DNA from 3 places in the Pseudoalteromonas sp. CH_XMU1449-3 genome. Region 1 is predicted to be linked to each of the others. Evidence: predicted binding sites of a transcription regulator. Region 1 holds the regulator's gene; each other region holds the start of a gene.
The links. The regulator sigma-54, encoded in region 1, starts transcription at its own class of promoters, with help from an activator protein. The targets are predictions, from matches to a motif close to GTTGGCACGNNNNTNGNNT.
Positions count from the first base shown of each region.

Region 2: a site for sigma-54 is predicted at 1,720-1,738, ahead of WA256_RS14490 (DUF3192 domain-containing protein). Genes of this name have one in related genera too.
Region 3: a site for sigma-54 is predicted at 4,403-4,421, ahead of WA256_RS12750 (EF-hand domain-containing protein). Genes of this name have one in related genera too.

Region 1 is NZ_JAYMDY010000025.1:8,654-19,413, reverse strand. Features, by position in the region: gene mgtE (magnesium transporter) at 1-542, opposite strand, end outside; gene WA256_RS19350 (HPr family phosphocarrier protein) at 754-1,026, opposite strand; gene rapZ (RNase adapter RapZ) at 1,040-1,885, opposite strand; gene ptsN (PTS IIA-like nitrogen regulatory protein PtsN) at 1,886-2,338, opposite strand; gene hpf (ribosome hibernation promoting factor) at 2,342-2,629, opposite strand; gene WA256_RS19330 (RNA polymerase factor sigma-54) at 2,657-4,153, opposite strand; gene lptB (LPS export ABC transporter ATP-binding protein) at 4,261-4,986, opposite strand; gene lptA (lipopolysaccharide transport periplasmic protein LptA) at 4,983-5,504, opposite strand; gene lptC (LPS export ABC transporter periplasmic protein LptC) at 5,494-6,048, opposite strand; gene kdsC (3-deoxy-manno-octulosonate-8-phosphatase KdsC) at 6,045-6,596, opposite strand; gene WA256_RS19305 (KpsF/GutQ family sugar-phosphate isomerase) at 6,600-7,571, opposite strand; gene WA256_RS19300 (calcium/sodium antiporter) at 7,575-8,543, opposite strand; gene WA256_RS19295 (ATP-binding cassette domain-containing protein) at 8,792-9,610, shown strand; gene mlaE (lipid asymmetry maintenance ABC transporter permease subunit MlaE) at 9,603-10,382, shown strand; gene mlaD (outer membrane lipid asymmetry maintenance protein MlaD) at 10,396-10,760, shown strand, end outside.
Region 2 is NZ_JAYMDY010000011.1:98,529-109,288, forward strand. Features, by position in the region: gene WA256_RS14480 (response regulator) at 1-371, shown strand, start outside; gene WA256_RS14485 (diguanylate cyclase) at 340-1,263, shown strand; gene WA256_RS14490 (DUF3192 domain-containing protein) at 1,296-1,676, opposite strand; gene WA256_RS14495 (D-2-hydroxyacid dehydrogenase) at 1,840-2,784, opposite strand; gene zntR (Zn(2+)-responsive transcriptional regulator) at 2,879-3,292, shown strand; gene WA256_RS14505 (SO_0444 family Cu/Zn efflux transporter) at 3,276-4,556, shown strand; gene WA256_RS14510 (1-acyl-sn-glycerol-3-phosphate acyltransferase) at 4,712-5,842, shown strand; gene WA256_RS14515 (DUF1289 domain-containing protein) at 5,942-6,187, shown strand; gene WA256_RS14520 (transporter substrate-binding domain-containing protein) at 6,184-6,885, opposite strand; gene WA256_RS14525 (DUF3283 family protein) at 7,039-7,239, shown strand; gene WA256_RS14530 (GNAT family N-acetyltransferase) at 7,242-7,667, shown strand; gene WA256_RS14535 (EAL domain-containing protein) at 7,683-10,760, shown strand, end outside.
Region 3 is NZ_JAYMDY010000009.1:101,771-112,530, forward strand. Features, by position in the region: gene WA256_RS12725 (DNA translocase FtsK) at 1-271, opposite strand, end outside; gene lrp (leucine-responsive transcriptional regulator Lrp) at 413-892, opposite strand; gene ald (alanine dehydrogenase) at 1,035-2,156, shown strand; gene rluB (23S rRNA pseudouridine(2605) synthase RluB) at 2,252-3,124, opposite strand; gene scpB (SMC-Scp complex subunit ScpB) at 3,121-3,711, opposite strand; gene WA256_RS12750 (EF-hand domain-containing protein) at 3,842-4,363, opposite strand; gene WA256_RS12755 (hypothetical protein) at 4,570-5,001, opposite strand; gene xthA (exodeoxyribonuclease III) at 5,245-6,054, shown strand; gene WA256_RS12765 (energy-coupling factor ABC transporter permease) at 6,051-6,701, shown strand; gene WA256_RS12770 (putative RNA methyltransferase) at 6,698-7,495, shown strand; gene yfbV (terminus macrodomain insulation protein YfbV) at 7,492-7,938, opposite strand; gene WA256_RS12780 (acetate kinase) at 8,229-9,443, shown strand; gene pta (phosphate acetyltransferase) at 9,448-10,760, shown strand, end outside.

The sequences.
Region 1 (10,760 bases):
TTATCAACTACATATAAGTCATCGGTACCCTCTGGTAGCTCACCTCGTAAGCGTAAATAGCGCAGTACAACATCGAGAGTAACGTCAGGACGAATGGTAACCGTATCGCTGTTCATCAAGGCACCGGCTGAACGCTCTTGATAAGAAAGTGCTTGAGTTGCTCTCTCTCTATCTTGCGAATCCATGGCACTGACAACGTCTTGATATACAGTATCAGGAAGACTACGTAAAACCTCACCTAAGTCATCGTCGTCCATATCTTCAGTGGCAGCAGCAATGTGCTCAGGCTCCATCTGGGCAATAATGCCAAGACGTACATCTTCAGAGAGTTCTTCTAGAACATCACCACGGACATCTGGATCAACCAGCTGCCAAAGCATACGACGAATTTTATGGGGAGAAGATTCAAGTAAAAGGGCTGTATCACAAGGTGCCGTTTTGGCTAACATTCCGCGCACTTGAACAAATTGACCACTATTGAGTGACTTGGTCACTTGTTTGAGTTGTTGTAGTGGGTAATCTTGTTCAAAGGCTTCTGGCATTGGCGTCCTTACAACTGAAAAAAGTTTAAATAGGCTAAGCAAATACAGCATAGTTGCTTTGTAGTGTATTTGCAGAGATATCGTCGCACTGCGATAAATTTATTAAGAGTTTTGTAATTTAGAAAAGCGAGCGATATAAAAGTAGGATATTTAAAGGGAATTTTAAATATCCGAATTAAGTTTACCGTAAACCTTGAAGTCTTAGCAAATGCTATTCTTGCTCGTGGAAGCGTTGTGCAATTAATTCGCCGATTGCCGTTAATGCAGCATCGGCGTCAGGGCCTTCGCATACAACGCGAACTTCTTTACCCTGACTACTTTCAAGTAGCATTAATGCTAACACGCTGTCGCCTTCAGCTTCTTTATCATCTTGATAAAGCGTAATTTTGGCATCAAATTGCAGTGCTAATTGCGCTAAAACAGTAGCAGCACGAGCATGTAAGCCAAGTTTATTTTGAATTAAAAAGGTATCTTCAGCGTGCATTGTTGGTGCCTAATTAAATGTCTTGTTCGCGGTGGCGAATTTTTACATTAGCATGGCTTTTGGCAAAGCTCTCACCAATTGTTTGCGCTAAGTAAACAGAGCGATGCTGGCCACCGGTGCAACCAATAGCAATGGTCAGGTAACTGCGGTTATTACGCTCTAAATGTGGCAACCAAGTTTGCACAAAGGTTTGTATTTGCCACGTGAACTTTTGCACTATGCTGTGGCTAGCTAGGTAATCTTTTACTGGTTGATCAAGGCCTGTTAGTGGCTTTAAATCAGGTTCCCAGTGTGGGTTAGGTAAAAAGCGTGCATCAAAAACGTAGTCAGCTTCTTTTGGAATACCATGCTTAAAGCCAAACGACATAAAAGTAATAATCAGCTTTTTATCTTTTTTACCTAAAATCTTTTCGCGAATTGATTCTGCTAACTGATGAACACTCAGATCAGTGGTATCAATCATAAAGTCAGCGCGAGTGATCAACACATCAAGCAGGATTTTTTCTTGTTTAATAGCCAGATCAAGCGGCAAAGAATCAATAGATAGTGGATGCAAGCGGCGTGTTTCTGAAAAGCGCTTGATCAGAGTTTGGTCATCACTGTCTAAATAGAATAGTGTTGGGTTTGCGAAACCTGGCAGGTACTCAAGAATATCATTAAATTCTTGCTGCTCTTTCGGTAAGTTACGCACGTCGATGCTGACCGCTATTTTATCGTAGTTATCAGACACACTTCGTACGAGCGATGGCAGTAAATTAACCGGAATATTATCAACGCAATAATAGCCTAAGTCTTCAAGTACACGTAAAGCGACCGATTTACCTGAGCCTGAGCGACCGCTGATAATTATTAATTCCATTTATGCCTCTGCTGATATGACCTGAAACAGTTGCTGATCGGTAGTAGCACTACGCAGCTGTTTACAAAATTCTTTATCTTTAAGTCTATCAGCAATTGTTGATAAGGTCTTTAGGTGAAGCTGACAGTCACCATCTGGTACGATGAGTGCCACAAAAATATCAACTGGACGATTATCAATTGCATCAAAATTAATAGGGGATTCACTCACTATCACAAATGCATGAGGCTCATCTGCGCCGCTCATTCGGCCATGTGGAATAGCAATACCTCGGCCAATGCCGGTGCTGCCTAGTTTTTCTCGGTTGAGTAAAGCATCTAGGATATCTTGTTGCGATAAATGAGGAAGCTGCTGGTGGGCCAGTTCGCTGATATATTCAAGAATTCTTTTTTTGCTATTAAAAAGGACCGCAGCTTTGCTGCAGTCCTGGTTAGTAAGTGAACTTAGTTTCATAATTTAATGTCGAGCTAATTTCTCTTTGTGTTTAATGACTTGGCGATCAAGTTTATCGATCAGTGAGTCAATGGCTGCGTACATATCTTGATGTTCTGTAGAAGCGAACAATTCGCCTCCGTTTACATGTAAAGTTGCTTCTGCTTTTTGGCTTAATTTTTCTACATCTAGAATGACATGAACATTATTAATATGGTCAAAATGCCTTTCTAGTTTTGCAAACTTGGTGTTTACATAGTCTCTTAATGAATCTGTGATTTCTACATGACGACCAGTTAAATTTAGTTGCATAAGCATTTTTCCTTCTATGTAAAACGTCTAAATCAGACTTTTACGCTGATTAGACGGAGGTATTGCTAGAGACTCACGATATTTTGCAATTGTACGTCTAGCTACTTTAATTCCTTGCTCAGCCAATATATCTGCAATTTTGCTATCACTCAATGGTTTAGCTGAGTTTTCTGCAGCGACTAACTTCTTGATTAAAGCGCGTATTGCTGTAGAAGAACACTCACCACCATTTTCGGTGCTGACATGGCTTGAGAAGAAATATTTCAACTCAAAAATACCCCGTGGGGTATGCATATATTTTTGCGTTGTTACCCGTGAAATCGTCGATTCATGCATTTCGACCATTTCAGCAACATCATTTAGCACCATCGGCTTCATTGCCTCAGGGCCATGCTCAAAGAAAGCTTGTTGTTGTTGAACGATACAGTTGGTCACTTTTAATAGCGTATCGTTACGGCTTTCTAAGCTCTTAATAAACCACTTTGCTTCTTGTAAGTGAGAGCGAATAAATTGGCTGTCGCTACTTGATTTAACAGAGCGAGACATAGCTGCATATTGGCTGTTCACTCTAATCTTTGGCATACAATCTGGGTTTAACTCGACTACCCAGCGGCCTTTTACTTTTTTTACTGATACATCAGGTATAACGTACTCAGATTCTTCGCGTACTATGCTATCCGCAGGCTTAGGATTTAAGCTGTGAATAAGCGTCATCACTTCTTTAAGCTCATTTTCTTTAAGCTTAGTCTTTTTCATCAAAGTTCGATAGTCGCGACTCGCTAATAATTCGATATGCTCAGATAAAACCATTTTAGTTTCAGCTAAATATGGCGTATCAGCATCGAATTGGCGTAACTGAATGCACAGACATTCTTGTAAACTGCGCGCGCCAATACCAACAGGATCAAATAACTGAATTCTTTTTAAGACCGCTTCGACTTCATCAAGTTCGATTTCTTCTTCATCGTTATTTTGATTAAAGCTTTCGACGATATCTTCACAGCTTACCGTTAAAATACCTGAGTCATCGATAGCTTCTACAATTGCCACAGCAATCGCTTCATCAGTAGGGCTAAATGGCGTGAGTTGCAATTGCCACATCAGGTATTCGTGAAGGGTTTCGGTTGATGCTCCCTGATAGATAGATTCATCTTCAGGCATTGGCCCTGACGATGTTGAAGGGGCGGCACTCATGTACTCATCCCAGGTAACATCCATTGCTAAGTCATCGCTGACGGTGTCTTTATTGAGAGCATCACTACTTTCTTGCTCGTACTCGCTAGGTGCTTCTTCGGCAGACGCGCTGACTTGCACATCGTCAGACTCCGCTTTTTGCTCATTCTTGCCGGTGCTTTCTTCGTTGTAATCCGCTTCTTCCACTTCAAGTAGGGGATTACTATCAAGCGCTTCTTGAATTTCTTGCTGGAGATCCAATGTACTGAGCTGCAACAAACGAATAGCTTGTTGCAGTTGTGGAGTCATTGTAAGTTGCTGGCCCATGCGCAGCTGTAATGATTGCCTCATGTATCCCTAACAATCCTTTTTAAGTTATCGATACCTGTATAAACACAGTTATCGATTTATTGTCATTGTTATAAGTCTAGCAGATGCTCTAGTCGCTGGCGTAATGGTTACAGCCTGAATTGCTCGCCTAGATATACATCGCGTACAGTTTGGTCTGCTAATACGTGCTCAGGTGTGCCTGATGCAATTAGCTCCCCATGAGAAACAATGTAGGCTTTTTCACAAACATCAAGGGTTTCTCGAACATTATGGTCAGTAATTAGTACACCGATACCACGATTTTTTAGGTGCTCAATAATTTTCTTTATATCTAACACTGAAATTGGATCAACACCAGCAAAAGGCTCATCTAAAAGGATAAATTTAGGATTAGCGGCTAATGCGCGAGCAATTTCTACACGGCGTCGCTCACCACCTGACAGCGCCATACCTTGGCTGTCACGAATGTGTTGAATACTAAACTCATCAAGTAAGCTATTGAGTGTTTCTTCGCGGGTGGTTTTATTTAGATCTTTACGAGTTTCTAAAATGGCCATCAAGTTTTGGTAAACCGTTAACTTTCGAAAAATTGACGATTCTTGTGGCAGATAGCCAATACCTAAACGCGCACGGCTATGCATTGGTAAAAGGGTGATATCGTTATCATCAATACTGATTTTACCTTTGTCGCTAGGTACTAAGCCTACAATCATATAGAAGGTCGTTGTTTTACCTGCGCCATTTGGACCAAGCAAGCCAACAATACTGCCAGCTTCAACTTCAAGACCGACATTTTTAACCACTTGGCGGCCTTTGTAGCTTTTAGCTAAAAGCTCTGCTTTTAATGTGCTCATGGTTGGCCTTTATTATCTTTTTTATTTTCAACAGGCACTAAAATAGTGTGTACACGATCTGTTGAGTTTTCGTCTTTTTCAGCACTGATCAGCTGCTGTGCCATATCATAGGTAATGCTTTTAGCTGTCACTTTTTGACCAGCTTGAGTAACTTCAGCTTCACCATTTAAGGTTAAGAAGCGTTTTGCAACATCATAACGTACTTCTTCTGCGCTAGCGCTCATTACGGTGCCATCAGTTTGCTTTTCTTCGAAGTAAGCAGGCTTACCTGTGGCAATAATTAACTCTACTGTACCTTCGGTGTCACCGCCGTGTGCTTCAAGGCGTTCAGCGGTAATACGACGATTACCATGCACGATCTCTACGTTACCTTCGAATATGCCAACGCCATCTTTTAGTTTACCTACTTGGCGATCTGAGCTAATGCTAATTTGAGCGCCTGTTTGCTCGGCAGCTGCGCCCGAAAAGGCAATCAATAAGCTTGGGATCAGGAGTAATTTCTTCAGTTTATTGGTCATAGTATATGGTTCGTGTATGGTTAGTTAACTCAACAATTTCGGTTTTTAAATCGGCTTTTAAGCCTTTACCGGTAATCTTTAAATTCGGTCCTGTTAGTGTCACAGGTTGCTTAGAAAACATGGTCATTTTATCAATGTCGACATTAATGTTTTCTGCTTTTATATCTTCGATCATGCCGTTATGGGTTAAGTTTTTAGCAACTACATCCCCTTCAAAAATCAGCTGATCGTTTTCGTACAATGTGGCTTCTTTGGCTTTTACTTGCCAAACCTGCTGGTCGCCATAAATAGTAAAAATAGGTTGCTCAAAAAAGGTAAACCCTAATTGTTGATACAACTCCATTTTAGCAGCAGCCACTTTATGACTAATTTTGCCTTGCTCGTCATACGCTGTTTGCTTTAACGCCACTGCGGTGTAATCAGGTGTTGCGATGATCTCGTCTTCACTAGTTATTGTGTCTGTTGATTGGTTAAAGTACGGGTACCATAACCACACCATGCAACAAACAAAAACAATACTCAGTAAAATACGGGCTATATTCATGCGCTGGTTCCATCGCTAGTTAACGGCTTACCGTTTTCTAACATGAGTAAATCAGTTAATTCACGCACAGCTCCAAAGCCACCTGGTAATAATGTGGTGTAATGAGCCAGCTTTTTAATCAGTGGGTGTGCGTCGTTTACAGCAACAGCAAACCCTACTTTTTCCATTACTGGTAAGTCTGGACCATCATCACCAATATAGGCAATTTGTTCATCAGTCAGCCCCAGTTTATCTTTTAACTCTTGATAAGCAATCAGCTTATCTTCTTGTCCCTGATAAATGTGCTGAACTGTTAGGCTAGTCATTCGCTGCTGAACTATTTGTGAATGGCGGCCAGTAATCACTGCCACTTCAAAGCCACTATTAATGAGCGCTTTAATACCAAAGCCATCTTTAGTATTAAATGCTTTAAGCTCTTCGCCATCATTACCTAAATAAATTCGGCCATCAGAAAAAACGCCATCTATATCACAGATTAGCAATTTTACTTTTTGTGCGCGCTGACTCACATCAGGGCTAAGAGGCTGGTATAGCTCGGCGAATGTCATTGCTTAAAGAACTCCTGCTTTTAATAGGTCTTGCATATTAAGGGCACCAATTGGCGTATTACTTTGATCTACCACAATTAAACCATTGATACGTTTACGTTCCATAATATTTAAAGCTTCAGCTGCAAGCATCTCAGGGCGAGCAGTTGTACATGAACGGGTCATTACTTGCCTAATTGCCGTGTTATGGATATCGATGCGCTGCTCTAAAATACGGCGTAAGTCACCATCAGTGAATAATCCGGCTAACTTTTCATCTGCACCAATCACCGCGGTCATACCAAGGCCCTTGGCTGACATTTCGATTAGTGCGTCTTTAATGCTTTGGGTTTCGCTAACGATTGGCGTGGCGTCGCCTGCGTGCATCACATCATCTAATGTAAGCAATAAACGTTTACCTAAGCTGCCACCCGGGTGCGAAAGTGCAAAATCATCGGCTGTGAAACCACGGGTTTCAAGTAACGCAACCGCCATTGCATCACCCATAACCAAGGTCGCTGTGGTACTTGCCGTTGGCGCAAGGCCTAATGGACATGCCTCTTGGCTTACTTTAATGCACACATGTACATCAGACAGTTTTGCCATGGTTGAGTCTGGGTTGCCAGTGAGTGAAATCATCTTTGCGCCAATGCGCTTGATAACAGGGATAATGCTAAGTACTTCGCTGGTTTCGCCTGAGTTCGAAATACACATCACCACATCATCACGGGTGATCATGCCTAAATCACCATGGCTTGCTTCGCCAGGATGAACAAAAAATGCCGGTGTGCCAGTACTTGCAAGGGTCGCCGCAATTTTATTACCAACGTGGCCAGACTTGCCCATACCAATCACAATAATACGACCTGTACATTGGAACATTAATTGGCAAGCGTTATCGAAATCTTGATTTATATATTGCTCAATTTCTTGTAAAGCTTGTGCTTCAATTTCGAGTACGCGCTTACCCTGCGCGATAAAGCTAGGTTGTGTCATTAATTATCCTACTTGGCTGAAAATATAGCCCTGATATGCAATAAATGCGACTAACAAGAAGCCACCTTCTACTCTATTGATACGACGAGCACCTTTAAAGTTCAATGACATGGCAATCAATACAACGGTTGCTGCAATCATGATAAGTGCATCGCGGTTTGCCGCAGAAGGGTCAATAACTGATGGGTTGATAATACCCGCAAGTGGTAATACGGCGAGTAAATTGAAAATGTTTGAGCCAACGATATTCCCAAGCGCTAAATCGTCTTCGTTTTTTAATACCCCTGCAATACAGGCTGCCAGCTCTGGTAAGCTGGTACCAATAGCAATAATGGTTAAGCCTATTACAAGGTCTGATAGACCAAAATATTTCGCAATATCAACGGCTGATTCAACTAAAAAGTGTGAACTAATGGGTAATAAAATCATGCCGATGACTAACCAAAATACGGCTGATTTAGTGCTTACATCGTTCGGAACGTCTTCACATGCTTCGCTGACAAATGGGTCATCTTGGTTTTTAGCACGCAGAGACACAATAACTAAGCCACCAATAAACACGGCAAAAGCAATCATCAAGGCAATGCCTTCAGCGAACGAAAAATAGTTATCTGAGAACACATACCAAGCAGCTACAGAGATTAACAGGACCAGCGGCATTTCACGTTTAAGTGTCATTGAAGATACTGAAAGAGGGCGTAGTAAAGCTGTGACACCAAGTACAAGTAAGATGTTAGTAATGTTAGAGCCGACCGCATTACCTACCGCAGTATCTGTTTTATCAGCAAGTGCTGCCGATGCAGATACCATCATTTCAGGGGCTGATGAGCCCATAGCAACAACGGTTAAACCAATGATTAGGGTGGGGATCCCCATATTTTTTGCGAGTGCAGCCGCCCCATAAACAAACCGATCGGCACTCCAAACGAGTGCAGCAAAACCAATAATTAAAATGACAAAAGAAGTCACCATTGTGATACGCCAACATTACTTATACAGATGACTGCAAATAGTAACAAAAGCGAACCTGAAAGTATAAGTAAAAGAATGGGCTGGCGAGCATAAAGCGTGCTTAGCAAGGAAACTAAATTTCAGGTGTCGTTAAGCTCTTTGCAGCTAGCTTTAGAATTTATTGATAGAAAATATTACAAAATTTTACGATTTGTTTTTTCCATCTTGACTAAAAAACCCTTAAAATGGCAAAACTAGTGAAAAACGTTATGGAGAGCGACTTGTCGCAATCAATAGTAGAAATCAAGGATGTAACCTTTTCACGGGGCGATAGAATCATATATAAAAATATGAGTTTTAACATTCCGAAAGGCAAGATTACCGCTATCATGGGACCAAGCGGCATTGGTAAAACCACCATGTTGCGCTTAATTGGCGGTCAGCTTAAACCTGATTCTGGTGACATTTTATTTGAAGGCAACAGCATTCCTGGCATGACTCGCAAGGAACTTTATGCTGCCCGCACCAAAATGAGTATGCTGTTTCAAAGTGGCGCTTTATTTACCGATATGTCAGTGTTTGACAATATCGCCTTTCCTTTGCGCGAACATACTCAACTCAGCGAAGATTTAATCCGTCTTGTCGTTTTAATGAAATTACAAGCTGTCGGCTTACGTGGCGCACAAGACTTAATGCCGTCTGAGCTTTCTGGTGGTATGGCTCGCCGTGCTGCTTTAGCGCGTTCAATTGCACTTGATCCAGAGCTTATCATGTACGATGAACCATTTGCTGGGCAAGATCCTATCTCTATGGGTGTGTTAGTTAAGCTAATAAAATCACTGAATGAGGTGCTAGGTTTATCATCACTGATTGTGACCCATGATGTAACAGAGGTGATGAGCATTGCTGATCACGTGATCATTATTGCTGATCAAGGGGTGATAGGCGAAGGTTCACCAGAGCAAATGCAAAACCATGAATCTGAACTTGTACAACAGTTCTTAAATGGTTTATCGGATGGCCCTGTACCATTCCATTTCCCAGCTCCTGCGTATGATGATGAATTACTAGGAGTGCATAATGCTTGATCTATTCCAGAAGTTAGGTCACAAAACATTAGGGCGCTTTGCAGCGCTTGGCCGTTCTACTCAGATGCTGTTTGGTGCACTCGTTAATGTGCCGAACTTCAAAAAAGGCACGCCTTTACTTGTTCGCCAATTATATATGGTGGGCTCGCAATCTCTTTTAATCATTATGGTGTCAGGCTTATTCATCGGTATGGTGCTCGCCCTGCAGGGTTACACCGTATTAGTAGGCTATGGTGCTGAAGATAGCTTAGGGCCTTTAGTGGCATTGAGCTTATTACGGGAGTTAGGCCCTGTAGTAACAGCGTTACTGTTTGCAGGCCGCGCGGGTAGTGCACTTACTGCTGAAATCGGTTTAATGAAAGCAACTGAGCAATTATCAAGTTTAGAAATGATGGCGATTGATCCACTTAAACGCATTATTGCACCGCGTTTTTGGGCTGGTTTTATCAGTATGCCGTTACTTGCATTAATATTTTCTGCGGTTGCTATTATTGGCGCTCATTTAGTGGGTGTTGATTGGCTTGGTGTTGACTCAGGAAGCTTCTGGTCAATCATGCAAGCGCAAGTGTCATTCCAACAAGATATTGTGAACGGCATGATTAAGAGTTTTGTATTCGCCATGATTGTGACTTGGATTGCACTTTATAAAGGCTATGACTGTGTTCCTACTTCAGAGGGGATCAGTAAAGCGACAACAGAAACCGTTGTGCACTCGTCATTGGCAGTATTAGGTTTTGACTTTATTTTAACAGCGGTAATGTTTACCAGCTAATTAGGGTATAAAGATGAATTCACGGAAATTAGAAATATTAGTTGGCTTTTTTGTAGCCCTTGGTATCGCTGCATTTGCATTATTAGCATTTAAAGTTGCGAATGCCGGCATTAGTGGTAGTGGTGAGACTTACCAACTGAACGCAAAGTTTGAAAACATTGGTTCTTTAAAAGCACGTGCGCCGATTAAAGTTGGTGGTGTAGTTGTTGGCCGAGTTGAATCAATCTTTATTCACCCAAAAGAGTTTGTGCCTGTGGTTAATATGGCGATTGATGCAAATTACTTATGTAAGTTTTCAGACACAACATCAATCTCTATTTTGACATCAGGTATTTTAGGTGAGCAGTACTTAGGCATTAACCCTGTTATTGCCCCTGA
Region 2 (10,760 bases), on a different contig from region 1:
TTGATAACACAAAAGAAGTCTTTTTTGATCAAGCTTTTATACTGTCTCAGTTTGCAAACAATACTAAGTTAGTATTAACTATGTTGTCGAAGTTTGCGACTATGGCAGCAGAGCAGTTATTACAAATCTCTACATTAAAAACTACCGATGAGTTGGTCCGTGTGGTTCATAATGTAAAAGGGTCAGCCGGAAATCTCGGTTTTAAGCGATTGTCAGCGTGCGCTCAGCAATGTGAAGCTAGGCTTAAAGCAGATGGCGAACTGCCCGTACAATTAAATGATGAGTTGCAGTGGCAAATAAAACAGGTCATCGCATTTATCATCGAACAAGGATCTACTGATGTTGAAAAGAGCCAAGGTACTGATTGTTGATGACGATCCGTTAAACCGCTTGGTATTAGAGAAAACATTGCAGCAAGACTATGATGTTTTTTGTGTTGAGAGTGGCGAAAAAGCACTGACGTTTTTAAAAACGCAGATTGTTGATTTGTTGATCTTGGATATTGTGATGCCAGGCATTGACGGCTATGAAGTGCTTACTAAGTTAAAAGAAAGCGCAACTACCAGTATGCTGCCTGTAATATTTATTTCTGCCAATACCAGTCACGATGATGAAGCGAAGGGCCTTGAATTAGGCGCGATGGACTACATCACTAAACCATTTAGTGCTGCTATCGTGCGTGCTCGAGTGCGTAATCAGCTGCTGATCAAACAAAAAAATGACTTACTCGAAATGCTCGCCTCAATTGATGGCCTAACCGAGATCCCAAACCGACGTTATTTAGATGAAAATTTAGCGCGAGAGTGGCGTCGTTGCCGTCGAGATCAAACCCCGTTATCTGTGTTATTGATGGATGTTGATCACTTCAAGCGTTACAACGATTGCTATGGTCACCGAGCAGGTGATGATTGCTTAAAACAAATTGCTCATGCCTTAGTTGGATCTTGTGAACGAGGCAGTGATTTTGTTGCTCGTTATGGTGGTGAAGAGTTTGCTGCGGTGTTACCCAATACTTCAGCTAAAGAGGCTATATCGTTTGCAAATAAACTTCGCAATGCTGTGAATGATTTAAACATCCCACACAAAGCGTCGCTAAATGCCGACCATGTCACAATTAGTATTGGTATTGCGACCACAGAAAATGGTCAGGTTTATGCAGAACAAACTTTGCTTGAAGAAGCTGATTTAGGTCTTTATCAGGCTAAAGATGCCGGACGAGATCAGATAGTATCGAGAATGATCGCAGTAAATGAACATGAGTAGGCAAAGCCTACTCACCCGTTTCAAACTATTTATTAACCATTGCTAAGTGATTTATAAATCGTATCACCCACGCCAATTAACTTATCATTTTTAAATACGAGTGGCGTACACTCATCTTTAGTCATCTTGCCATCAGAGTGAATGCTATGCGTTGCATAGAATAATACTTGATAAACATCATCGCCTTGCTTTAATAGCTCGGTAAAGTTAGGTGTATTTAGTTTATTTAATACAGTTTGGTAGCTCGTATCTAATGCAAGATTAGAAATCACTTCACGGTTATTTTTATGCTGTTTTTGCCAGCTAGAAGAGTTACCAGCCCAATGTGTGTCGGCTTCACCGTCAGAAACAGCAATGACACAACCAGTTAAAAATGGAGCAGTTAGCGCGGCAATAAGAAGTGCTTTTTTCATGTTATTTTATCCCGAAGAAATTGTTTTATAGTTATTCACTTAATAGCAAACTGCTTGCCAAACTTACAAATCACAAATGAATCAATTGGTTAGGTTATTTTTAGTCAATGGGCTAAGTAATAAATTACTAACTACTTAGCTCTATTGACTAATAAATTGCGATTTAGACCAACCTGTTACGTGTTTCGCCTTGATTAAATGCTTGGATATTTAACGCAATTTCGTTAACTAAGCGCACAATAGATTCTTGGCTCGCCCATGCAATGTGTGGGGTAAGTAATAAGTTTGCACCTTTGTATAGTGCCAGCGGGTTTTCTTGCTCTGCGGGTTCTTTACTGAGTACATCAACACCAGCTCCGGCTATGACATTATTAGCTAATGCGTCAGCTAAATCGGCTTCATTGATGATCCCACCACGAGCAGTATTAATGATGATAGCTGACGGTTTCATCATGCTTAATTCTGCCGCAGCGATTTGGTTGCGTGTTTCATCAGTTAGCGGGCAGTGAACAGTAATAATATCGGCCGTGGTTAGGGCATCATTGAAACTAACACGACCTTCACGAGGCGTTTGGCCTTTTCGTTCACTAATGATGACATCGGCACCAAAGGCGCGTGCTACATCGGCAACGGCTTTACCCAGTGAGCCATAACCAACAATAGCCAGTGTTTTGCCGGCAATTTCATTAAAGCTGTAATCTAAACGGCAAAACATCGGGCTTTGCTGCCATAAGCCTTGCTGGCAATCATTAATGTATCTGTGAGTATTGCCCAGTAAATTAGCGATAAGAGTAAAGGTATGCTGCACCACACTCGGTGTTGAATAGCCCGCTACATTTGTCACTGCGATGTTATGCTCTTTGGCTGCTACCAAATCAATATTGTTAGTCCCTGTCGCTGCAACGCATATTAATTTTAAATTAGTTAATTTGCTCATGGCGTGCTGATCAATCACCACTTTATTACTGATAACGATATCGGCATCTTCGCAGCGCTCAACAACCTGTTCTTGAGCGGTTAAATCGTAACAGGTTAACTTACCTAATTGCGCTAAGGCATCTAACGAAGTGTTGGCTAATGTCGCTGCATCAAGGACAGTAATATTCATGTGCTTTCCTTTTTTAATTTATTGCTTGACCTTGGGGTGTACTCCAAGGTTTATAGTGAGCATAATAAATAAACGCTTCACAATGGAGACGGTGATGAAAATAGGTGAGTTTGCCCGTCAGTTGGGTGTCTCAACAGATACGCTACGGTACTACGAAAAGCATGGTTTGTTAACGCCTAGTTCGCGTTCAGACGTGGGATATCGTTTTTATTCTGAGAATGACTATAAACAAATGGCGTTTATTCTCAGAGCAAAGAATGTTGGCTTTAGTCTGGCTGAGATCAAAGAACTACTGCAAATTAAGTTTCATAAAGATCAGCATTCTTGCCATGAAGTTAAAGAGATGACGATACAAAAACGTGATCTCGTTGCACAGCGAATTGCAGAGCTTACTCGCTTTTATGACTCACTATCATTATTAGCAGATAAATGTTGTGGCGGAGAAGAGCCTGCTGAAAACTGTTCAATACTAACGACGCTGGAGGATATCGATGGACTTACTCAATAATTTTTGGCATCTGTTTTTACTTTCAGCGCCTTGGTTAATGTTGGGCTTATTCATAGCTGGTCTTCTCAATGTGTATTTGCCTGCTAACTTTCTTAACCGGCATTTAGGCAAAGAAGGGTTATGGACCACAGTTAAAGCAGCCTTTATTGGTGCCCCAATGCCCTTGTGCTCATGTGGTGTGATCCCTGCGGCCATTGGTTTAAGAAGGGCAGGGGCGTCAAAAAGTGCTACCACAGCATTTTTAGTTTCAACCCCTGAAACTGGGGTCGATTCGGTTTCGGTTTCGTATGTGTTACTAGGTCCATTTATGGCGGTAATACGTCCTATTGCCGCCGTGTGTAGTGCCATTGTGGCCGGTGTATTAGTGGGGAAAGACAGTGAACTTCATCAGCATCAAAATACAGCATCAGATGAAAAAGACTCAGAATCAACATCTTGTTGTAGCAGTAAACAGCCTGAGCCTGTGACTACAGCGAGTTGTTGTAGCAAAGAGGCATCTACTAAGCCCGCACAAAGTTGTTGTAGTAAGCAATCACCTCAAGAACTTGAGCCTGCTAAAACAACAAGTTGTTGTAGTAGCAAAGAATCGCAACCAACACAGGAGCCGCAACACAGTTGCGCAACTGAAAAAGCAGCACCTTCGCAGAAAAGCTGTTGTAGCACTGAGCAGTCAACTAAAGCCGTTGAAAGTCGTTTTAGCAAACTGAAACGCGCGGTGAGCTTTAGTTGTAACAAGCTGCTTGAAGACACTATGATTTGGCTAATGATTGGTTTATTTTTTGCGGCTCTAGTTCAAACTTATGTACCAGAATCTTATTTAAGCCAATGGGGTAATGGCATTCTTGCGATGCTGGTGGTTATTTTAATCAGTATTCCTATGTATATCTGTGCCACAGCATCGACACCTATAGCGGCAGGCTTATTACTCAGTGGTGTGTCTCCGGGGGCGGTGCTAGTGTTTATGTTAGCTGGGCCGGCAACTAATATTGCAACGCTTGGTGTGGTTGGTAAAGAGCTTGGCAAGCGTGCGGTATTTGCTTACTTAATAGGGGTGATTGGCACTGCATTAGCATTTGGCTTTTTAACCGATTATTTAGTGGCGCAATACGGTTTTCTGGTGGCGCCGATGATGGGCGAAGAGCATGAAGTTCTACCACATTGGTTAAGCCTTGGGGCAGGTATTGTGTTGGCAATTTTAATGCTTAGATTACTGCTAAAAATGGTATTAAAAAAGGCGTCGCAAACTGGTAAGAGCATTGCTTAATTATTTGTTATAGATATATATTTTCTACATTAATTGGCATTTAATTTGGTTAACTATCGCGTCTCGGTTCGCATTTAAAATTGCCTGAGTTATAATCCGCCAATTATTTTTAACGGCACGCTCTGCGTGCCGTTTTTTAACTTAAGTAGTTTTTAATGAGTGAAAGTGTGGATAAATACGCCGACATAAGACCTTACAATGATGATGAAGTAGCTGATTCAGTAGCGCGTTTGATTGCTGATAATGCCTTTGTAGATGTAATCGCTAAGTATAACCTACCGCGCTTTTTATCGAACTTCCCATTTATTACTCGCCCATTAGTGCGCAGTCAGCTGCGTAAAAAGTGGGGCAACACCGCATCGGTTGAGCAAGTTCAGCATGAAGTGGCTGATTATTTAAATAAACTAATCACCCGTACGACTTCAGAAGTAACGTTTTCGGGCATCGATAAACTAGACCCAAAACAAGCTTACTTATTTATCTCTAATCACCGCGATATCGTGCTTGATCCTGCACTCGTTAACTGGGGCTTGTTCAAGCACAACATGCCGACAGTTCGCATCGCAATTGGTGATAACTTACTGCAAATTCCGTATATCACTGAGTTAATGCGTTTAAACAAAAGCTTTATTGTAAAGCGCTCAGCGAAAGCTCCGAAAGAGATGTTAAAAGCGCTGTCGCAGCTGTCAGCTTATATCTATGACTCACTTGCTGAAGGCCACTCAATTTGGATAGCGCAAAAAGAAGGCCGAGCAAAAGACGGTTTTGATCAAACAGATCCTGCCTTACTTAAAATGTTGCAGTTACAAGGTCGTAAGCAGAAAAAAGAATTTGCTGAGTACGTACGCGAATTAAAAATTGTGCCAGTGTCTATCTCTTATCAATACGAGCCATGCGCGATTGCTAAAGCGAAAGAGCTTTATCATAAACAGCAACATGGTCAGTATGTGAAACAGCAAGGTGAAGATATTGCTAGTATTGTTGAAGGTTTTAGTACAGCTAAAGGGCATGTACATTTAGCGTTTGGCGAACCAATTGAATCGGGCTGCGAATCACCTGAAGAGCTGGCAAAAACCATTGATCAGCAAATTGTTGATTCGTTTTTCTTACACCCTGGTAACTACATAGCGGGTGGTTGTACGCAAGCTGTGATTGACGAAAAAGATGCTGCTGCATTTAACGAGCGACTAGCAAAAGTGCCAGAGGAGCTAAAACCTTTGGTATTAGCTATGTATGCTAAACCTTTTCATCGTAAAGCAGAACTTGCCACAAGCGAATCTGAGTAAGCGAATCAGATAGTTTAAGAAGCCACTTTTTAAAGTGGCTTTTTTTATGGTTAATTTTCAGGCTATACTTTTAATATTCTTTATTAACCGGCATTTGTGATGCAACAGATTGAAATATTTGAAATTCCAAGCCCTTGCAAAGGAATATGCCAAGTTAATAACCGAGGCTATTGTAAAGGTTGCTACCGAAGTCGCGATGAGCGCTTTTATTGGAATAAGTTTACCAATGCAGAAAAACGTAAAGTCATTAGCTTATGCCAACAGCGCTATAAACGTTTCCTTCAGAAAAAACAGCAGGCAGAGCAGCAACAAACAAATCCTGAGCAAGGCGGTTTTGATTTTTAAAATTTACTGAGGTTGTATTTCGATTTTAAAAATTGCACCGTGCCGTTTTCATCAAGCTTTTTAAGTACTTTAGTCAGTTGCGGAATTATCGCTTTATGCCGTTTATGCACAAAGTGAAAGCTCTGCATCGGCATTAGAATCTGTTTATGAAAGGCCGTTTGGTCAAACCCCGGATGCTTAGTCGACAGTAAAAAGTCTAGTAATATTGTCCCTTCAACACGTTTTTGCGTGAGTAAATTAAGCTGCGCGGTGACATTTCTGACCTTGATCACATCACCATCAAATGGGTGGTTATCGATATAACTCTGGGCTGCCGGGTAGCTTGACTGAATTGCTAACGATTTAAGCTGTTCATATTGACATTGTCGGCAATTTTTCAGTAGCACTAAATTAAAATCAAAAAGTGGGTAGTCCACCTTCAATAAATTAGGATAATCATCTTTAACATCAGCAATACGGCCTAGCTGTCCATCGAGCACACCTTGGTTTGCAGCAACCAGCGCATTTTGATGATTAAAGTCGATTATATGGATCTCATAGCCAATTTCTTTGTATGCCATTCTCATTAAATCAATAACATAGCGAGCTTGAGGTGTATCGGCAGGGCGATTAAAGATCAGTAAATTGGTGCTGGCACTACTTGAGAAGCAAAAAAACAGCAAAAATAAGGCAAATCTGTTACTCAGATACTTCGACAACGTGCGTTCCTTGCGTACATAAATTGCTCGTTAATTTACTGATATGTGTTTCCAAAATCAAGCTTATCCGTGGGCTTTTTTAGCTAATAAAAGGGATTAAAGCCTGTTAATTTTGTTATACTTGCAAAATCAAAAATTTATTGCTGAGAAAGTATGAGTTTCAATTTATGTAAATTGCCACGAGAGCAAAAATATCAAATTCAATTGGATTACGAAGCGTCTTTTTGGGCTTATCAAATAAAGCGTGGTAAGAACACCCGCGAAGGTGTTTACACTGCAATAAATAATCGCCCTATGTCTGAGCAAGCTTTTCTTAAGCAGCAATTTGAGCATTACCTTTCGCTAATGAGCTAACCATGGCTGCGTTTAGATTTTGTTTACTTGAGCCAATTAAAACGCCGTTAGTAAACAAATTTTATGATAAACACAAGGCTCGCGGCCGAGCGACCAAAGCTGACCAAGTATGGGTTGCTTACAAAGAAACAGAAATAATTGCAGCATGCCGAGTTCAAAACCAAGCTGGGCTGTTATTTTTGTCTACCCTTTATGTTGATGAAGTATGGCGGGGTCAAAAAATTGCCTCACAATTACTTGCGGCTGTCACCGCTGCACAAAAAGGGACAGTTTTTACCTTCGTGTACCAAAATCTGATTGATTTTTATCTACAAAATGGGTTTAACTATGCATTAACATTACCCAATTCTTTGCAATCGTTGTTTGAGGTATATGCGCATCGAAACGTAGTTGCGATGCACTTTACGCGTGACACAGTGCCAAGTTAGCAATTTGGAACGTCAATGACTAAGTTCTTCTCCAGTATAGCGTTATTTTTTATTCTGACCTGTGGCTTATTTAGCCATCCCGCTATCTCGCAGGTAAAACGTTTATCAACCAGTGAAGGCTTATCGCAAAGTTATGTAAACACCATGCTTATCGATAACAGTGGCTACTTGTGGTTATCGACTGAAGGTGGCCTCAATCGCTACGATGGTTATCAGGTGGTTCACATAAAAGGCCCTAATGGTGAGCTTGAAGATGCCATCATTGACCGTATTTACCAAGACCCTCAAGGCTATATCTGGATAGCTTCACTACAAGCGGGTTTATTTCGCTATGATCCCACTTCCGATACTTATCAGCAGTTTATTGCGAAACCAACTACTGAAGAGCAAATTTTTATTGAATCGGTGTTTAGCATGGTGGCTGTTGATGACAAAACACTTTGGCTAGGGCGAGGTTGGGATTTTGCCAAATTAGACTTAGAAACGAAAAAAATCACCTCTATTTTTGAAATACCTGAACGCGTAAAAAGTAGTGTTATTCGAGAGCTTTTCGCGTACCAAGGTTATATTTTTATGGGCACTAGTAATGGTGCTTATGTCTATGAGCTGGCATCAGGAAAAGTCCGTAAACTTGAACATCTCCAAAATGAGCCAAGCCATATTTATCAAAATTATGTGAAATCGTTCGCTATTATCAATGAACAAACATTGCTAGTGGGGGCTGTTAGAGGCCTTTATCAGGTTGATATTAGCAATTTAAAAGCAATGTTTGAGACCCCAGATATTGCCTTTAAAAATAAAACGCTCATTAGTGAATTAAATATTTGGAAGATTATACCTGAGGCTAACTCTATTACGCTTGGCACTGATAAAGGGTTATTTGAATATAACCTTGAAACGGGTGAGTTAGCTAAGAATATGCGCCTAAAGGAAAGTGGTTACACACTAGCTGACACCAGCATTATTGATATTGTGAAAGACCGCTCTGGTGGAATGTGGCTGGCAACCAAAAATGATGGTGCATTCTATCAGTCATACGACAATTACAATTTTATCAATGTAACAGCCAACTCATTAACAGGCGATGGGCTATCGCATCATTCAATTTGGAGTATCACTGAGTTTCAAAATCGTCTCTGGCTTGCCACCCATAATGGTTTAACAGCGGTTGATTTAGAAACCTACGAAAGTGAAGTGTTTTTAAAAGATTATCAGGTTGACCTGATTACTACTGAGTTCAGTATTTACCAAATCATGCCCTACAAAGATAAGTTATGGCTGCATACTAATCGCGGTATATTAAGCTTTGATCCGAAAACCGGGCAGGCCACCCCAGTCAAAGCCGCAAACCCCGAGAGCCAGGTTTTAATTAACGATTGGGTGCATGGCATATTGTTGATGCCATCGGGGGATCTTTACTATGTTCACCCTGATTACGGCATGTTTGTTTATAATATCGATAGCCAAAAAGTGACCCGACTAGGCGGTAAGTTTGATGAATTTGAGCCGTTTTTAGCTTATGGGTTTTTACCTGCGTTATCTTCAAAGCCAGATGCGCCATTATTTTATAATGCGGGTATTCTGTATCAAGTTGATCCCGAAACTTACGAGCTCTCGACGATATATAAAGTGCCTGAACAACATGAAAATGTTGCTGTGAATGTGATGTCTTACATCATAGATAACAACAATGTGTTGTGGTTATCGCTTTCAAACTTTGGCCTAATCGGCTTAGACGCCAGCACTTACGAGCATATTTATACCATCGACCTTGAGAAGAATAAGTTAGGTACTTTGTTATACGACATGGTGCTTGATGAAGCAGGTATGATCTGGATGAGTAGCCACAAAGGACTTTGGCGACTGAACCCTGATAATTTACATTTTCAGCAATTTACTGGCTCAGAAGGGTTATTCTCGACTGAGTTTAATAGTGGTGCATTTACTAAGCTTGAGTCAGGGCAAATTGTCTATGGTACGCTAAAAGGCTTTACCTATTTTTACCCTATGGATAACCACTATCAGCAAGCTTTAATTGATCACGTAAATATTACCAACCTTGATTTGATGTCTCGTGATTTACCCGCTGAGCTAAAACAGCCAATCGACAGTGTTATCCTTGAGCATGATGATATAGGCCTCGAAGTTGCCTTTTCGGCGATGGCATTTAACTATCAAGAACGTATCATTTATGAATACCAGCTAGGTGATGGTCAAAAAACTTATACCCGTAATAACAACCGGGTGCTCTTCCCAAAACTCAGTGCAGGAAAATACCACCTTAAGGTATGGGCAAAAGATCCATTAACCGGAGAGTTAACGCCGCCGGCAATTTTAAATATCGAAGTGAAATACCCACCTTGGCGTGCGCCACACTTTATTGTTTTATATGTGATTTTGGTTGCACTGTTTGTTGCTGCTTGGGTATTTAGACGTAACCGTATGCAACAAATATTGTTAGCCGCCCATAAAGAAAGTAAAGAGAGTGAAGCACGATTGAAGCTTGCTCTTGAAGGCAGCCATTCTGGAGTGTGGGATTGGTCATCGCAAAGCCCGATTATTTATCAGCCGCGTCTTAAAAATGAGTTAGGTTATGAAACTGACAGCGTTAATTTAGATGATTATTTAGCAAAGATTCACCCTCATGATAAACAAACTTTCAGGTTAGAGTGGTTAGAGTTTTTATCTACACAAAAAGGCTATTTCAATTGCACTTACAGACTACGTCATGCTGATGGTAATTGGCGCTGGTATAAAGACTTTGGCAAAGTGGTTGAGTGGCAAGACAGCGCTCCTGAAAAAGTAGCGGGCACCTACACAAATATGACCCGTGAACTGGTATTTGAAGAAAATGCCCGCTTGTTTGGTGCAGCATTTGAACAAACTCGCGACTGGGTGTTTATCTTAGATAAAAATCTGCGTATTCGCGCTACCAATAAGTCATTCCAAGATGCCTTTGGTTTTCCAGCAGAGCCTCGCTCTAGTCGCTCGCTCACACTTGGTATGCCTATCTCTACCCGTATTCATTACTTACGCATTATGCAAAAGCTTGAGTCGGGTGAGCACTTTTCAGCAGAAGATGTGGTTGAAGTT
Region 3 (10,760 bases), on a different contig from region 1:
TACGGTGTGGCTGTTTAAACAATAAATAACCGAACAATTGAATGGCAACAGGCACTAAATAAGCAAGCCAGCCAAAAGTGAGTAATAGGATATCTGCAACCCAAGCTCCCGCTGTGCCGGTAATATTCTTAACATTAACAAATTCACCGGTTTGCGACCATGAAGGGTCCGCAGGATCAAAACTGATTAATGCACATAAAATAAATACTGCAGCAAAGGTGCTGATGATTAGCCCCGTTTCTAACAGTCTTTGAACACCATTTAGGCGCATAGCTCCCTATTCCTTATTATTCTTTACTGATCGATTAGCAGTGAAATACCTTAGCAGGAAATGCCGTTTGATGCACTTTATCTTAGCCTTGATGGACTGATAATGAACAAGTTTTTGTTACTCAATATGTATTTTAACAGTTTAGGCAATATATGGGCGAATAATGACCCCTTCTTCACCTTTTACTTCTTCCATTACCACATAAGTTCGGCTTTCACTGACATTTGGTAGTTTTAGTAGAATATCACCCAGTACATTGCGGTATTCCGACATATCATTTACCCGCGTTTTTAATAAAAAGTCGAAATTACCCGATACTAGATGGCACTCAATTATTTCGTCGTGCTTTTTAACTGCAGCGTTAAACTCTTCGAAAACATCTGGTGAGGTTTTAGTGATGGTTACTTCTACATAAACCGACAAACCTTGGCCAAGTTTAGCAGGATCCACTACTGCTTTATATCCGAGTATATAACCCTCTCTTTCGAGCTTTTTTACCCGCTCCAAACAAGGGGTGGCACTTAGCCCTACACGCCTTGCCAGCTCTACGTTAGAGATCCGACCATCGAGCTGTAATTCCATTAAAATTTTACGGTCTATTCTGTCGAGTAATTGATGCATAAGCCAAACCAGAGTTTTGCACTGTTTAAAATGTATTTTTAGATTATATCACTAGAATGACACTTAAAAAAGGTGAGACACACTGGCTGGTCATGAATATAATAGTCAAAAATTTTATCCCGTTCTATTAAGGCGAAAAACTATGATTATTGGTGTACCTAAAGAAATCAAAAACCATGAATACCGTGTAGGTATGGTTCCTGCGAGTGTTCGTGAACTAGTAAACCATGGCCACCAAGTGTTTGTTGAAACTGATGCTGGTATGGGCATTGGCTTCACTAACGAAGATTATGTTGCAGCTGGTGCTGAAATTTTACCAACAGCAGCAGACGTTTTTGCTAAAGCTGAAATGATCGTTAAAGTAAAAGAGCCACAAGCTGTTGAGCGTGCAATGTTACGCGAAGACCAAATTCTATTTACTTACCTTCACTTAGCACCGGATCTTCCACAAACTGAAGACCTAGTTAAAAGTGGTGCAATCTGTATCGCTTACGAAACAGTAACTGATTCACGTGGCGGTTTACCTCTTCTTGCTCCTATGAGTGAAGTTGCAGGTCGTATGTCTATCCAAGCTGGTGCACAAGCGCTTGAAAAATCAAACCACGGCCGTGGTATGTTACTTGGTGGTGTACCAGGTGTTGAGCCAGCTAAAGTTGTTGTTATCGGCGGCGGCATGGTTGGTCGTAGCGCAGCGCAAATGGCTGTTGGCCTAGGTGCTGATGTTGTTGTTCTTGACCGTAACATCGACGTACTACGTGCATTAGACGCACAGTTTGGTAATAAAGTTAAAGCTATCTACTCTACTGCTGACGCACTAGAAAAACACGTACTAGAAGCTGACCTTGTGATCGGTGGCGTACTAATCCCAGGTGCAGCAGCGCCTAAACTAGTAACAGCTGAGCACATCAAAGCAATGAAGCCTGGTTCTGCAATCGTTGACGTTGCAATCGACCAAGGTGGTTGTATCGCAACTTCTAAAGCGACAACTCACGCTGATCCTACTTACATCGTTGATGACGTTGTTCACTACTGTGTTGCTAACATGCCAGGTGCTGTACCACGTACTTCTACGTTCGCACTTAACAACGCGACATTACCGTTCATCATCAACCTTGCTAACAAAGGCTACAAGAAAGCGCTTCTTGACGATGCAAACTTCTTAAAAGGCTTAAACGTGATCAAAGGTAAAGTTACTTATAAAGAAGTAGCTGAAGCTTTCAACATGGAATATGTTGACCCACGTACAGCAGTTGAAAATGCTTAATTAGCATTATGAAACAAAAAAAGCAGCGATATCGCTGCTTTTTTTATGCCTGTTTGCAAATAAATTAGTTTATCTGCAAACAATTATATTTCTGATTAACGACGCTTAGTTTGTTTAGCGCGTTGATTGTGCTTTTTAACCGCCTTACGGATTTGGTTAATTTTGGCACGTTTGTCTTTACGCTTTTCAGGAATAACCGACAGCTTAGTTTGCGTTTCGCGGCCTAGTTGTACTGTTTTACGTAAATAGTTAACCGTGTCTAAATCAAGCTCAGCCCAACCACCTTGTGGCAAGCGCTTATCAAGCTCTAACTTACCGTAACGAATACGGATAAGACGCGATACTTCAACATCTTGTGATTGCCATAAACGACGTACTTCGCGGTTACGACCTTCTGTTAAAGTGACATTGAACCAACGGTTGATACCTTCACCGCCCATAGGTTTGATGTTTAAGAATTTTGCAGGACCATCTTCAAGCTCAACGCCTTTTGTTAAAGTGCGTAGCGTTTCGTTAGTCACTTCACCAAACACACGAGCTGAGTACTCACGCTCTACTTCGTAGCTTGGGTGCATTAAACGGTTAGCAAGTTCACCATCGTTAGTAAACAGCATTAAACCAGCGGTATTTATATCTAGTCGGCCAACTGCAATCCAACGTTCGCCATCAACACGTGGTAAACGATCAAATACCGTACGACGACCTTCAGGGTCTTTACGTGTACATAGCTCGCCTTCTGGTTTGTTATACATAAGTACACGACAAATACGGTCGGCTTTGTCTTCAATTTTTACTACGTGACCGTCAACTCGAATTACATCGGTTGCTTCAACACGGTCGCCTAAACGTGCCACTTTACCATTCACGCTCACACGGTTGGCATCGATGTATTTTTCCATTTCACGACGTGAACCCACGCCAGCACGGGCTAATACTTTTTGTAACTTTTCAGTTTCTACATTACTCATTCAGATAGTTCTCTCACAGAAGGATCGCTCAATAACTGGTTGATTTTACTCTCCTGAAGTTCAGGTAACGGCGGTAATTCATCTAAACCAGCTAATGAAAAATAATCTAAGAAAGCGGATGTTGTGGCATACAACGCTGGGCGCCCAGGCACCTCTTTGTGGCCAACAACTCTGACCCACTCTCTTTCTAATAAGGTTTTAATAATTCCTGAGCCAACAGCAACCCCCCGTACTTGTTCAATTTCACCACGGGTAATAGGTTGTCTATAGGCAATCAAGGATAAAGTTTCTAGTAGTGCTCGTGAGTATTTAGGTGCGCGCTCTTGCCATAAGTTTGCCAGCCAAGGCGCTAAACTAGCGCAGGCTTGAAACCTGTAACCGCTGCCTACTGCAACAAGCTTAATGCCTCGGGTTTGATAATGCGTTTGAATTTGTTCAATTGCATTATTAATGCGCGGCATAGATACGCTTAAATCAGCTAATACTGTCTCTTTTAAATGACGTTTAGATACAGGTTTTCCAGCAACAAAAATCGCGGCTTCTATGATTTCGATTAACTGTTCATCACTGATACGTTTTGTGGCCATCGCTACTAAAGGTCATTTTAAATCACTAACGCTCTATTATGACAGAAGTCGGCCAAGGTTGGAAAAATTATTGTAAAAAAGCCAGTGTAAAACACTGGCTTTGGGGGATATTTATGAATGGATATTGAAATTAGCTATTTTTAACCATTTCAAGGGCATCATCTTCGGCAACGTCGCTGCCATATTTGCTAATGTAATTAATAAACTCAGTACGGCTTACACGCTTATCTTTGTTGCTATCCATATAGCCAAAGTGATTTGCGATATCGTCGTCATCGGCTTCTTCAATAGAAACATAACCATTTTTGTCGTTATCTAACGATTTAAAGTCATTTTCGATTGGGTCAAATTTAGCGATTTCAGCTTTAAATGCTGATTCAGATACCTCACTATCAGTTGCTACCTTGCCTGTATTTAACTGCATATATGCATTAAATTCAGTACGGCTGATTTGCTCATCCATATTGGTATCGATATTTGAAAAATGATCCCAAATTGCATCATCGTCAGCTTCTACCTTAGAGATATAACCGTCATTGTCATTATCTAGGCTGCCAAAATCGCTGTCGATTTTTGCTAAAGAGTTACTTGCAGAACATGCTGAAAGACTTAGTGCTGCTAAAATTGTTGATGCTAAAGTTAACTTGTTCATAAGACATTTCCTTGTAGTCGATTAGATTCACTTCGACTGTTACAAGTTGAATGCCAAAATGCCTTATTGGCTAAAATCAAGCACTTACAGCCTGGTTAAGTTGAGGTTAAGCCTATGATTTAGCAAGCTTTTCATGGATTACTGTAATTTTTTCATAAAAAAAGCGCTCCGAAGAGCGCTTTTTACAAATAACAAAAATGCCGCTATTAGATAGCTGCGTTTTGGTAACGCTTAACGAAGTCTGTTACTGCTTCGCCATTACATTTTAACGTATTTAAGTTACCAATTTTTTCACGCACAGGTGTTAAACCTTTTTTAAGTGCAGTGATGCAAAGTTGAGTTTCTTTTTGCTCATTTTTAGCAAACACTTCAACAGCTGCTTTTGCTGCTTCTTGTGATTGTGCTTTTTTAGCAATCTCACGGATGTCAGTACCGTTACATAAAATGCTTTTTGAAAAACGTGACATTGAAATGCCATGCTTTGCTGCTTCTTTACGTGCAGCGGTAAACCCTTCGTTCGCACTTAAGCTACATAACTTTGATTCAATACGGTTATCAGCTGAAAAGTAGTGCGGGTTGCTTGCTAATGAGCCAAATGAGATACATGCAAGAGAAAGCATCACTAATTGTTTTTTCATGGTTTACCTTTAAATAGTACATAATATGAACGGATGGTTTGCGCGCATTATATAAACAAAAATCAGTAGATCAACTGAATTATTTATTTAATTTAATAATTAATAGTGAGTTAACAATGTTTTTAAATTAAGCAGCAATTGATCAACATTTACCCAATTTGATTTTCGTAATTAGCTCATGAATAAGCCCTAGTTTGATGATAGAATTGCGCTAAACACTGAAACAAAAATAATAGGTGCACCATGAAGGTAATCTCATTTAACATTAACGGCCTGCGCGCTCGTTTACACCAATTGCAAGCCGTAATTGATAAACATCAACCAGATATTATTGGCTTACAAGAAATCAAAGTACATGATGAGGCCTTCCCTCTCGAAGACGTGCAAAAAATGGGTTATCACGTTTATTTTCACGGTCAAAAAGCGCATTACGGCGTGGCTATGTTATGTAAACAAGAGCCAAAATCAGTTGTTAAAGGCTTTGCAACCGATACCGACGAATCACAGCGTCGTATGATCAGTGTTACCGTGACACAAGAAAATGGTCGTGACCTAACGGTGATGAATGGCTACTTCCCGCAAGGGGATAATATTGCCCACGAAACCAAATTCCCTTATAAGCGTCAATTCTATAAAGATTTAATGACTCACTTAGAAGATAACCACACGCCAGAGCAAGATGTTATTGTGATGGGCGACATTAATATTTCACCGACCGATCTCGACATTGGTATTGGTGAACCAAACCGTAAGCGCTGGTTAAAAACAGGTAAGTGTTCGTTCCAACCTGAAGAGCGTGAATGGTTAAGCACTTTATTAAACTGGGGCTTTAAAGATACCTTCCGTGAACTTTACCCAGAAAAAACTGAGCAATACTCGTGGTTTGATTACCGCTCAAAAGGTTTTGATGACAACCGCGGTCTGCGTATTGATGTGATCTTAGCAACCCCTGCTCTTGCTGAGCGTTGTGTTGAGTCTGGTATCGATTACGAATTACGTGGTATCGAAAAACCATCTGATCATGCGCCAATTTGGTCAACATTTAACGCATGATAGACACACTGCAATGGCAGCTCCCTTTGTGGAGCTGTGTGGCTCTAATACTTTGGCTCAGCTTTGATAAGCAAAGCGCATCACAATTATTGGCAACGCCAATAAGACAAGTTGGTGTGCTCGCATGTGCTTTAGTACTTGCGGTACTGTGGCGCATTAAAGCGGGGATATTGCCTGGCCTCGAATTGCATATTTTAGGGGTCACTGCAGTGACCCTAATTTTAGGCTGGCGACTGGCTATTTTTGCAAGCCTTCTTGCAAGTTTACTCTTGGTATTAGTCGCTCAGTTGCCAGTATCAATACTGCCAGTGCATTTATTGTTTACTGCTTTTTTACCAATTACATTGAGCTATTTGTGTTTTGTGCTTTGCTATAGCTACCTGCCGAGACACTTTTTTATTTATATCTTTTTATGCGCGTTTTTAACCGCTGCTGTTATCGCCTGTATTAAAATACTTACCAGCGGTGTGTTTTATTACTTGCTTGGTGATTACAGTTTTATTGAGATTTCAGAAAACTATCTGATCCTGTGTGCCATAATTTGGTTTCCTGAAGCAATGCTCAATGGCATGGCCATTACCTTGATGATCACCTATCGCCCTCATTGGGTTAAAACCTTTTATGATAAGGACTATTTAGACTCATGAGTCTTCACTATCACTGCCCGCTTTGCAAACTTGAACTTACTCTAAACGACAAAACTTACCGTTGTGACAACAACCACAGTTTTGATATCGCCAAAGAGGGTTATGTCAATTTACTTCCCGTGCAAAATAAAAAGTCTAAACAACCAGGCGATAATCTTGAAATGGTGCAAGCTCGCCGCGCTTTTTTAAGTGCCGGACACTATTTGTTTTTACAGCAAGCTTTAGCAGAGCTAGTGGCATCTCTCGAACCAAGTTCAGTTATTGATTTAGGCTGTGGTGAAGGCTTTTACACTCAAGCAATTGCAGCGCAGTCGAGTGCCGATGTATATGGTGTTGATATTTCTAAGCCCGCGGTAAAATACGCCGCTAAGCGTTACGAAAATGCGCATTTTAGTGTCGCGTCGATTAGCCAAGCCCCTTTTGCAGATGCGCAGGCTGATGTGCTTGTTAGTGTGTTTGCCCCTTTATTTGCACAAGAACTTGCTCGCCTTGCCAAACCGCAAGCTAGTTTAATTGTTGCAAGCCCTGGCCCTTGGCACCTTAAAGAGTTAAAAGCGTTTATTTATGCCGATGTAAAACCGCATACAGAGATAGAATCACCAGCAGGCTTCAGCAAAGAGTCGATAAACTTGTTAGAGCAACAAGTGCTGTTGTCTGTCGATGAGATAAAACATTTAATTATGATGACGCCATTTGCGTGGAAGTTTCGCCCAGAGCATTGGCAGCAGATAGAGCAACAAGGCCCACAAAAAGTAACGTTATCGTTTTATGTGAGCCAGTTTGTTCGCGATTAGAAGTGTTCTTTAGTGAAGGCTTTATCCATTTTTTCGAACATATCTTTTAATAATTGAGCTAAGTCAGTGTAGCGTGGTTTTTCAGTCGTTAATTGTGACTGATAACCATGCGCCTTCATTTTACTGTGCAACTCGGTATACCAACTTAACATTGCTGGTTCTAAACGCGTTTCTGCACGGCGGCCTAGCCACAACAAACCTTGAAGTGGTAGTGATAAAAAGAAAAGCGCAATAGTGATAGCTTGTGGAAAATAATCACTACCTAAGTAATTCACTTGCATAAAAACGGTCAGCATTGCCAATATTGGCATCACTGTAATTGCCAGATCAGTGGCCTTGATCACTCTAAATTCGGCAAACAATGGAGCGAGCTCTTGTCGCATCGGCCATTTTTTAGCGTACTGACGACCTGTTTGCACTTGTGACATGACACCTTTTTGCATCATCACTCCTAGGGTTTTCAACTTGTTTCACAACCGAGTGTAACACACTCCCGGATACAATCCCTGCAAAACCTGTCCTAGTTTTAATACCAAATTAATGGTTAGGAGACTAACGTTTAAAGTCTAAATGAGATAAAATGTTATCGGCTTAAGTCAACCAGACTTTAGTATAATTACAGCCTAGCTTTGTTAAGTGTAGCAACAAAATACTTATTTACTATACTGGCAAAGAATTCTAATTATCAAGCCTTAATATACACTGACTGATATCGTACTTTTAGGACCTAGCTATGTCGACGCCCCTTTGCTCACCACAACATGTTTTAGTACTGAACTGTGGTAGTTCAAGTTTAAAATTTGCCATTTTAGATGCCGCCACTTCTGACGAAGTTATTTCTGGTTTAGCTGAGCGCCTTGGCTCAGACACGCCTTCAATCAAATATAAATATAATGGTGAAAAACAACTTATTGAGCTTGCAAAGGGCCAAGCCCACGATGCAGCAATTGCTGAGCTTGTGAAGCTAGTTAATGAGCTAGGCCTTGCGGATAATTTAATTGCTGTAGGTCATCGTGTTGTACACGGTGGTGAGCATTTCACTGAATCTGTGCTTATCGACGATGATGTACTTGCAGCTATCGAAAAAACAGCTGCACTTGCACCACTTCATAACCCAGCCAACTTATTGGGTATTCGTACTGCACAGCAAGCGTTCTCAGCGCTGCCACAAATTGCTGTATTTGATACGGCATTTCACCAAAGCATGCCAAATATTGCTTACTTATACGCCCTACCTTACTCGCTTTATAAAGAGCACGGCGTAAGACGTTATGGGTTCCATGGCACGAGCCATTATTATGTTGCAGGTGAAGCGGCAAAATTATTAGGCAAAGAGCGCGAGCAAACCAATGTGATCAGTGCACATTTAGGTAATGGCTGTTCGGTATGTGCGATTAAAGATGGTAAGAGTGTTGATACCAGTATGGGTCTTACACCGCTTGAAGGCTTAGTGATGGGTACCCGCAGTGGTAGTATCGACCCTGGTTTATTCACGTTTTTAACTCAGCAACTAAATTATTCAGTGCAAGAAATTGATGATTTACTTAATAAACAAAGTGGTTTGTTAGGTATTAGTGAATTATCAAATGATTGTCGCACTATTGAAGAAGCCGCCGTTGAGGGCCACCCACAAGCGAACCTTGCACTCGATATTTTTTGCTACCGTTTAGCAAAACAAATCGCCGCATTCTTGGTGCCAGTACAACGCCTTGATGCACTTATTTTCACCGGTGGTATTGGTGAAAACTCAGATATCATTCGTGACAAAGTAATCACTCAATTAGGCTTTTTAGGCCTTGAGTGTGACGAAGCTGCAAACTTAGCGGCACGTTTTGGTAAAGAAGGCTTAATCTCAAAAGACCAAGCCCACGCGAAAGCGTTTGTGATCCCGACTAACGAAGAATGGGTTATTGCTAACGATGCAGCCCGTATTGCAAAGGAGGGTTAAGTAAATGGCACGTAGAATTATGTTGATCCCTATTTCGACTGGGGTTGGTTTAACATCTGTATCTGTTGGTTTAGTGCGCGCACTTGAGCAAAAAGCGCTTAAAGTGAACTTTTTCAAACCAATTGCGCAGCCGCGCTCTGGCGATACAGGACCTGAAAAGTCGACGCAAATTGTCACCCATGGCTCGCCAATTAATCCGCCGACACCATTTGAGCTTAGCTATGCAGAGCAAATGATAGGTGATGGTAAAGGCGACGATTTACTAGAAGAAATCGTAGAGCGCTTTGAAAGTACCATTAAAGAAGACGAAATTGCTATTATCGAAGGTATGGTGCCAACACGCCGTCAGCCTTATGCAGGCCGTGTAAACCGTGAAATCGCGCAAACACTGGGTGCTGATATTGTTTTTGTTTTAACACCTAGTAACGATAGCAACGACCAAATTGAAGACCGTTTAGAAATTGCCTCAGGCAACTATGGCGGTGTTAACCACCCTCGCGTGCTAGGTTGTATTTTCAATAAAGTTAATGCACCTTTAGATGACGAAGGTCGCGCACGTGCAGACCTTGTTGAAGCCCATGAGCCTGAGCAACTTGAAAACGAATTAAACCGTTTAGCATCATTGCCTATTTTCAGAAAACACCCATTTAAATTATTAGGTTCAATCCCGTGGGATTTCGACCTAGTAGCGCCACGTGTACGTGATTTATGTGAATACCTAAAGGCCGAAGTTATTAACGAAGGCGACATGGCTCACCGTCGTTTACGTCGCGTTACTTTCTGTGCTCGTACTGTATCGAATATTTTAAGCCACTTTACCCCGGGTGCATTACTAGTTACTCCGGGCGATCGCTCTGATGTACTCGTTGCCGCTTGTTTATCAGCCATGAATGGTACCAAGCTTGGGGCTATTTTATTAACCGGTGGCTTTAAACCTGAAGATCGCATTATGAAATTGTGCGAACAAGCTATGAATACCGGCCTGCCGATTCTTGCAACACAAGAAGATACGTGGCGCACGTCTTTATTACTGCACAACTTCAATATGGAAGTACCGTGCGATGATGACCAACGTATCGATAAAGTAAAAGATCACAACGCTAGTAACATTGACTCTGACTGGTTAGACAGCCTTGCACAAAGTGTTGGTCGTACTCGTAAAATGTCTCCGCCAGCGTTTCGCTTCTTACTAACAGATAAAGCCCGTCAAGCGAAGAAAACGGTTGTTTTACCTGAAGGTAATGAGCCACGCACGATTAAAGCCGCTGCAATTTGTGGTCAACGTGGCATTGCAAAAACAATCCTACTTGGTGACAA